Regions from separate parts of the Glutamicibacter sp. ZJUTW genome, predicted to be linked through region 2. Evidence: riboswitches for the same ligand, from Rfam matches in the RefSeq annotation. Region 2 holds a riboswitch; the other holds the start of a gene.

What was found. A riboswitch is a leader RNA that binds a small molecule or an ion and turns the genes downstream of it on or off. The one in region 2 is predicted to bind S-adenosylmethionine.
Region 1: it holds a riboswitch for S-adenosylmethionine, as region 2 does, so the genes downstream of both, F0M17_RS04525 (bifunctional o-acetylhomoserine/o-acetylserine sulfhydrylase) here and F0M17_RS01285 (acyl-CoA dehydrogenase family protein) in region 2, are expected to answer to the same signal.

The regions. Positions count from the first base shown of each region.
Region 1 is NZ_CP043624.1:958,650-962,682, forward strand. Features, by position in the region: gene F0M17_RS04510 (phosphotransferase family protein) at 1-820, opposite strand, end outside; gene F0M17_RS04515 (CPBP family intramembrane glutamic endopeptidase) at 917-1,699, shown strand; gene F0M17_RS04520 (VOC family protein) at 1,797-2,441, opposite strand; SAM riboswitch class IV at 2,614-2,733, shown strand; gene F0M17_RS04525 (bifunctional o-acetylhomoserine/o-acetylserine sulfhydrylase) at 2,826-4,033, shown strand, end outside.
Region 2 is NZ_CP043624.1:261,987-266,019, reverse strand. Features, by position in the region: gene F0M17_RS01290 (LLM class flavin-dependent oxidoreductase) at 1-1,051, opposite strand, end outside; gene F0M17_RS01285 (acyl-CoA dehydrogenase family protein) at 1,110-2,441, opposite strand; SAM riboswitch class I at 2,457-2,548, opposite strand; SAM riboswitch class I at 2,816-2,918, shown strand; gene F0M17_RS01280 (ABC transporter ATP-binding protein) at 2,924-3,739, shown strand; gene F0M17_RS01275 (aliphatic sulfonate ABC transporter substrate-binding protein) at 3,824-4,033, shown strand, end outside.

The sequences.
Region 1 (4,033 bases), 700 kb from region 2:
TGAGGATGCGCGGACCAATCTTGCGCATGAGCTTGCCTATCTTCGGGTTGTCCGAGCGCGAGAGCGTATCCGATAACCGTTCAAGGCTCATGAGACCCAACCAGATTTTGGCCCGGTGCGCTTCCTCAGAGTTGGGAGCAATCAAATCCACCATTTCCAAACCATGCCACAGGCTCAGGTACGCGGTGTTCAAGGCAGGGTCCCACGCTGCTGCGAGGTCCCAATCCAAGATGCCAATCAGCTTCTCGTCAATCCAGTGCATGTTGTGGCCAGCCAAATCACCATGCACCAGTCCCGCTGGAACCTGCGCCAGAATATCGAGCTGATCCCAAAGTGCGGTTGCAGGAGCTCGAAGTTCCTCGGGCAGCGCATCGAAGCATTGCTGCTGCCGGGCTTGGGTCCATTCGCCACGGAATGAAAACGGTTTGGCCAGATGAGCGCCGATCTGTTCCAGCGGCACCTCGGCCAATTCCTTCACCAGCTGGCCCAGCACCTTTGGATCCCCGTAGTGAGGCTCATGCGCGCTTCCGGGGATGAAGGACATGGCAACTGAGCTGAGCCCGTCGACATGTAGGATCTCGGAGACCGCCACCGGGATCTGATAGTTGAGCTGGCTTTCCAGCAAAGACAGCAGCTCGACGGTTCGCGGCATCTGTTCGGTCGCCGCTGGCGTGCGCGCCATGCGAATCACCGCCTGCGGATTGCCAATGACCACCTTGTGGAATTGTCCGCCTTCATTCACGGCCGCATCTTCCCACGAAAGATCGGGGCAGAGCTGGCGGGCGATTTGCAGTTCTCCACTCGTGGCAGGACGACTCATTCGTACCCTTCTCGTTCAGCTCGCTGGTGGTCTCACTTTCAGGCTATCGCAGGTTTGCCACGTGGCTACTCAGTACGCGCACAGCCAGATCGGCCTATGATCGAGAACGTGAACGCTGAACAAATTGAGTCGACGGCAACCCGCAGAACCCTCAGGTTCGAGATCATTTTGGTTCTCGCCCTGTCCTTGGGGCAGAGCGCGGTCTACTCGCTGCTGAGCTTTGCGGATAAAGTCACCAGGGCACCGTTGCGTGATCAGACGACATCGCTGAACAACCCGCTGAGCACACGCGAGTTCTTTGATTTCATCTACCAGCTTCTGGACATTATCTTCGCGCTGGTGCCCGTGGTGCTGGCACTCTATCTGATGAAGCGCACGACCGGCCGAACCATCCGTGACATCGGCTTCGACATGCGACGTCCGGGCAAGGACACGATGCTCGGGGCGGGGCTGTTCCTGGCCATGGGCGTGGGGACGCTGGGCGTCTATGCTGCCGGACGGGCACTGGGCGTCACCACAGCACTGTCAGCAGCCAATCTCGGTGATTATTGGTGGAGCGTCCCCGTGCTGCTGCTGTCGGCTGTACGCCATGCAGTGCTCGAAGAAATGCTGATGCTCGGCTTCCTGTTCACCTATGCCAAGAAGCTGAAGCTGGGACTGTGGAGCACCATTATCGGTTCTGCAGTGCTCCGCGGCAGCTACCACCTCTACCAGGGCGTGGGGCCGATGATCGGCAATATGCTCATGGGCATCGTCTTCGGCTGGGTGTACCAGAAGTACGGCCGGGTGATGCCGCTGGTCATCGCGCACTTCCTGCTCGATGCTATCGGCTTCGTCGGCTACGCGCTGATTGGGCCTGCCATCGGAATCGGCCAGTAGTGCCCGAAGGCCTGCGCCAGCGACTGAAACGCCATTAACGAAAAAGGTAGGTGGGGACGCCATTGTCCCCGCCTACCTGCGTTCGTTTCCGAGTTTCCTACAGCACCACGGTGCCGGACTCGGTTTCAAAGGTTACCGACATGATGCCCGGAGTGCCATTCGGCGCTTCATATTGCATGGTGACGGCGCCCAAATTGACGTTCTGCGGCTGGCCCAGCCAATCCAGCACCCGATCGCGTGAGCCGGCGATGGAGATCTGGCTGATCTCGCCGACAGGCTCCAGCGCCTTGGACGGATGCAACGGCTCGGAGCCTTCATCCCAGGAAATCAGGTACGGGACCTGCGGATCAGCGATCAGGCCCTTGATGCCGATTTGCTGCCAGGTAAGTTCGCGGCCATCCGGGAACTTGCGGTTCCCCGGCACGGACTTGCGGCCCAAGCGGTCTTCGGCACTGGATAGATCCTCCACGGAGACGCACCATCCCATCCATCCGCCGCCGAGCTCCGAGCGGGCGCGCACGGCCTGGCCGAAGGGAGCCTTGTCGCTGGCCGGGTGGTTCAGGACTTCAACCACTTCCAGGTACTGGCCATGCTTGAGCGGGAAGATGACATTGCGTGTTCCGAATCGTGGATGCACGCCGCCCTTGACGAATTCCAGTCCCAGGGACTCGGAGATTCTTTCAGCGGTTGGCAGCAGCCCGTCCGGGCCGCATGCATAACTTACGTGATCTAGCCTCATCATGTGCCCATCATGGCAACATGTGATGCGAGTCTCTACTTAGGCTCCCCTAAGTGCGCTGATGTTATCGAATACTCTGCGGAAAATCTGCGGAATTCGCGAAATATGACCGATTGAGTCCAATCCTGGTCCACTGCGTTGCAAAGATCTTCGGTTTTCGGGCAAACTGATAGCAGGTCATGAGTTCCAGTAACAAGCCCCGGCTTACTGGGCGGCAACCCTCCAACCGCGGTGGGGTGCCCCGGGTGAAGACCTGGCCCTTGAATGCACAAGGCATCAAGGACAAGCGCGGGTTACCCCCTGGAAGTCGTTTCGATACGGTGCTTCCTGTCGGTGTCTTTTCAGCGGCGTACCCCCATAGTCATGAAACGCTATTTGGAGGAAACCATGAGCAACAACTGGTCATTTGAAACCCGTCAGATCCATTCCGGCCAGACCCCGGATCCGACGACCGGAGCGCGAGCTCTCCCGATTTTCCAAACCACTTCCTTTGTCTTCCCGAGCGCCGAGAGTGCCGCTGCCCGTTTCGCGTTGCAGGAACTGGAACCGATCTACACCCGTATCGGCAACCCGACCACCGACGCCGTGGAAACCCGCATCGCTGATCTGGAAGGCGGCGTTGGCGCGCTGCTGCTGTCCTCGGGACAGGCCGCCACCACCTTCGCCATCCTGAACCTGGCCGAAGCCGGCGACCATCTGGTAGCCAGCCCGAGCCTGTACGGCGGAACCCAGAACCTGCTCAAGCACACGCTCAAGCGCTTGGGCATCGAAGTCAGCTTCGTCTCCGACCCGGACAACCTGGACGAATGGCGTGCCGCGGTGCGCCCGAACACCAAGGCCTTCTTCGGCGAAAGCATCTCCAATCCTCGGCAGGACGTGCTGGATATCGAGGGCATCTCGGAGATCGCCCACGAAGCCGGCGTGCCGCTGCTGGTGGACAACACCCTGGCCACGCCATACCTGATCCGCCCCATCGAGTGGGGCGCCGATATCGTGATCCATTCGGCCACCAAGTTCCTTGGCGGCCACGGCAATGCCATCGCCGGGGTCATCGTGGACTCGGGCAACTTCGACTTCGCCAAGGACGCCGAACGCTTCCCGGGATTCAACACCCCGGACGAGTCCTACAACGGCCTGGTCTTCGCCCGCGACCTGGGCGTCAACGGCATCCTCGGCGCGAATCTGGCCTACATCCTCAAGGCACGCGTGCAGCTGCTGCGCGATCTGGGTTCATCAGTGGCGCCGTTCAATGCGTTCTTGATCGCCCAAGGCCTGGAAACCCTGTCGCTGCGCATTGAGCGCCACGGCCAGAACGCAGTGGAAGTTGCCAACTGGCTCGAAGCCCGCGAGGAAGTGCAGAAGGTCGCCTACGCCGGCCTGCAGTCCTCTCCGTGGCATGAGCGCGCGCAGAAGTACAGCGATCACGGCGCTGGCTCGATCATCGCCTTCGAGCTGGAGGGCGGCGCGGAAGCCGGACAGGCATTCGTGGACGCACTGGTCTTGCACTCCAACGTCGCGAACATCGGCGACGTGCGCTCGCTGGTCATCCATCCGGCCTCCACCACCCACGCCCAGCTCTCCGAAGCGGAGCAGAT
Region 2 (4,033 bases):
CCTTCTGGAAGGTTTCGACCGTGGACTGGATGGCGTTGGACTTCACGTTGGCTCCGATGACGTCGTCCGGGCCGTACGTGGACAGGTCAACGCCCATCCATCCGGAGATCAGCACCTGGGCGCCCTCGATGTCGGCGTAGGACTTGTAGTCCTCGAACTTCGCCTGCGCGGCGGCCGAGTCCTCGCCGGTGATGATGGTCTGCATCGCGAAGATCTTGATGTCGTGGCGGTCGCGGCCAGCGGCCTGCGCCGCGTCGCGGATCTTGGTAACGGTGGCCTTGAGCATTTCGCGGGTAGGGCTGGTCACGAAGACCGCTTCCGCGTTTTCCGCGGCGAACTTCATGCCGCGCGAGGAGGCGCCGGCCTGGTAGATCACCGGGGTGCGCTGGGTGCTCGGTTCGGTGATGGCGATGCCGGGCACCTTGAAGTACTTGCCCTCGTGCTCGATCGGGTGCACCTTGGCAGGGTCGGTGTAGATGCCGCTGGCCTTGTCGGCCTGCACCGCGTCCTCCTCCCAGGAGCCTTCGAGCAGCTTGTAGACGACCTCAAGGTACTCGTCCGCGTGGTTGTAGCGCTCGTCGTGCTCCATCTGGTCGTCCTGGCCCATGTTGCGCGCGGCGGAGGGCAGGTAGCCGGTGACCACGTTCCAGCCCACGCGGCCGTTGGTCAGGTGGTCCAGGGTGGCCAGGCGGCGGGCGAACGGGTACGGGTGCTCGTAGGCGGTGCCGGCGGTGACACCGAAGCCCAGGTTCTCGGTGACCGCTGCCATCGCGGAGACCAGCATGAACGGGTCGTTGACCGGGGCCTGGGCGCCGGTGCGCAGCGGGGACTCGTTGCTGTCGTTGAACACGTCGTAGGTGCCCAGCACATCGGCCAGGAACAACCCGTCGAACTTGCCCTCTTCCAGCACCTTGGCCAGGTGGGTCCAGTAGCCGATGGTCTTGTAGTCGGCGGCTTTGTCCTGCGGGTGGCGCCACAGGCCCGGCGACTGGTGCACCACGCAGTTCATGTCGAATGCGTTGAATAGGATCTCGCGCTTGTTCTCGCTCATGTCTTTGCCCCCATTAGGTCGATGTTCATGGAAAGTATCTGGTTTGCGTCGCGGGCGCTCAGGCCCGCTGGGTCGAATCTTCGCCGGTGACGGACAGCCGCTGCGGCTGGACTCCGTTGATCTCGTAGTCCCCGACGATGCGCGCCTTGTAGATCGCCGGGTTGTGCGTGGCGATGGTGCGCGCATTGCGCCAGTGCCGGTCAAGGTTGCAGCCGCTTCTGGTGGACGAGGCACCCAGCCCGTCGAAGAGCTTGCTGGTCACCCCGATGGCCAGCGGCTGCACCACGGTTTGGGCACGGTTGGCGGCCAGCTCGCAGACCGCATAGCGTTCCTCGTCGTTCAGTCCCGGATCGCCCAGGGCCGCCTCGACTTCGAGCACCGCGCCGATCACCACCGAGTCAGCGGCGAAGGACTCCGCGGACACCTCGCCCACCAGCTGCAGGACCTGGGGTTCCTGGTACACCGGCACCCCGGTTCCGGTGGTGAAGATGCGGGTGCGTGCCTGCACGGCGCTGCGCAGGTCGTTCAGCGCGGCGCGGGCGATGCCTGCCTGCACGGACATGAGCACCAGCTGGAAGATCGCCGCTTCGGAGTCGTTGCGCTGCTGCGGCATGAAGCAGTCCACCGGGACCTGATGGAATTCGGTGGTGCCGGTTCCGGTCAGGCCCTGGCCGAATCCGTCCCAGTCATCGAGGATCTTGACGCCGCTGCGCTGGGTGGACACCACCGCGATCTGGCGTCCGGCAAGCTCAGGGTGGGCCACCGCAACAGTGGTCCAGTCGGCAAAGATGGTGCCGGTGCAGTAGTACTTCTCGCCGTCGACTACCCAGCGCCCGTCCACGAAGCTGGCCTTCGTATTCAAGGTGCCCAGGGCGTTGCCGCCGCGCTCGGTGTAGGCGTTGCCGACAATCTGCCCGGCGGCGATGCGGGCCACCCACTTCTTGCGCAGCGCCTCGTCTTCCAGTGCCAGCACATTCTCGACAAAAGCGATATGCGCGCGCCACAGCTGGCCTACATGGGAGTCGGCCTCGGAGAGCTCGATGAGCAGGCGGAAGACATCCACCAGCCGCGCACCGTAGCCGCCGTCGGCCACGGGAAGGCGCAGTGCGCCGAAGCGCTCGCGGTTCAGCAGGCCTACCTGCTCGAAGGGAAGCACGCGGTTCAGGTCGCGGTCCTTGGCGGTCGCGGCGATCTGGGCGAAGACCGGGCGGAAGATTTCGGCCAGCCGGTCGTACTGCTCATCCGCGCCGGGGCCAGGGGTGATCTTGAGCAGCTGCCGGGTGGGCAGCTGCTCCTCGAACTTGTCCAGTTCCAGAGCGCTGGCTTGCGAAGGATCGCTGAGCTGGTTGAAGTCCAGCCCTGGGGCATTCGGTGATTCGCCAATAGGCATCAGGGTTCTCAATTCTTTCCATCGGTCCTGGCGGTAGCACCGTCCCGCTCTTCGGGTGGTTGCTGCGGCGTCATGGAGCCAGATCTCTCAGCCGCTCTGGATGGGTCGTCATTCATTTGTAACGGTAATAATCCGGCCCTTCCAAGCCGCGAAGTCATATTTCGCCTCAGAGCGTGGAGGCCCTAGGCTCAATTCCCACAGCCTAATCGCCGTCCCATCGAAGATGAGTTGCACGGATTGGCTTGCAGTCGATCAAACCGGACCTAGGTGAAATAAATAACGAAATTTCTGGGCAATGTGACGCAGTTGTCGAAGATTTTTTCATGTTACGCAAGATTTGCGTCCAAATCGTTCGACTCGCTGTAATAGAAGGGTAACCATCCCGAGCGGCCGAGAGATCTGGCTCTTTGACGCCGCAGCAACCACCTTCGGAGCTCCACCTCCGCAGGCCGGTGCTACCGCCAGGACCGATGGAGATTGATATGGCTCTTACCATTGCAGCGCCCGAGGCAACTTCAACCACCTCAACCGCACTGGACGTCCAATTCAGCAACGTGTCGCGGACCTTCACCACAAAGAAGGAAAGCCGCACCGTGCTGGCCGACATCAACTTGCACATTCCAGCCGGCCAAGTACTCGCGATCCTAGGCGCCAGCGGCTGCGGAAAATCCACGCTGCTGCGTTCGGTCTCCGGGTTGGACCACCCCTCCACCGGTGACATCCGCACAGGCACCCACGAGGTCAACGGCATCAACGAGCTATGCGCCGTTGCTTTCCAGGAACCACGGCTGCTGCCGTGGCGATCGGTGCGCGAGAACATTGCGCTGGGTCTGGCCCCAGGAACCGAGAAGGCCTCTGGCGACGCGCTGATTGATGAGCTGATCGAGCTGACCGGGCTGAGCCATGCAGCCAGCCTGCGCCCGCGGGAGATTTCCGGCGGCATGGCCCAGCGTGTTTCGCTGGCTCGCGCGCTGGCCCGCCGCCCGGGCGTATTGCTTCTCGATGAGCCCTTCGGCGCACTCGATGCCCTGACCCGCCTGAAGATGCAGGATTTGCTGCTCTCAATTCACGCATCATTCCCCACCACGGTACTCATGGTGACCCATGACGTGGACGAGGCTTTGACCTTGGCTGACCGCGTTATCGTCTTGGGACGCAGCACCGGGAACGGCGCGGCTGGTGTCATCGAAGACCTAGCGATCTCCGCCGGGCAACCGCGCCGGCACACGGACGAGAAGTTCGTTGCCGATCGCCTGCACCTGCTGCGCCTGCTCGGCGTCGACCCAACCAACCATTAATCCAGGGAACGCATTGGATCCTCGGCGATCCTTGCTCTTTGCCCTATCGTCCATCCGCTTGCACGCATAATTCTAGGATTCTCCATGCTCTTGAACCGCTTCTCCCGCCGCACCGCACTGTCCGCCGCCGCTTTGCTCATGGGCGCAGTTGCCCTGACCGGCTGCGCTGGCGAAAACGCTACGGCCGACTCCGGTGATCAGACCTTGTCCATCGACTTTGCCACGTACAACCCGCTGAGCCTGGTGCTCAAGGAAAAGGGATGGCTGGATGCGGCCGCCAAGGAACAGGGCGTT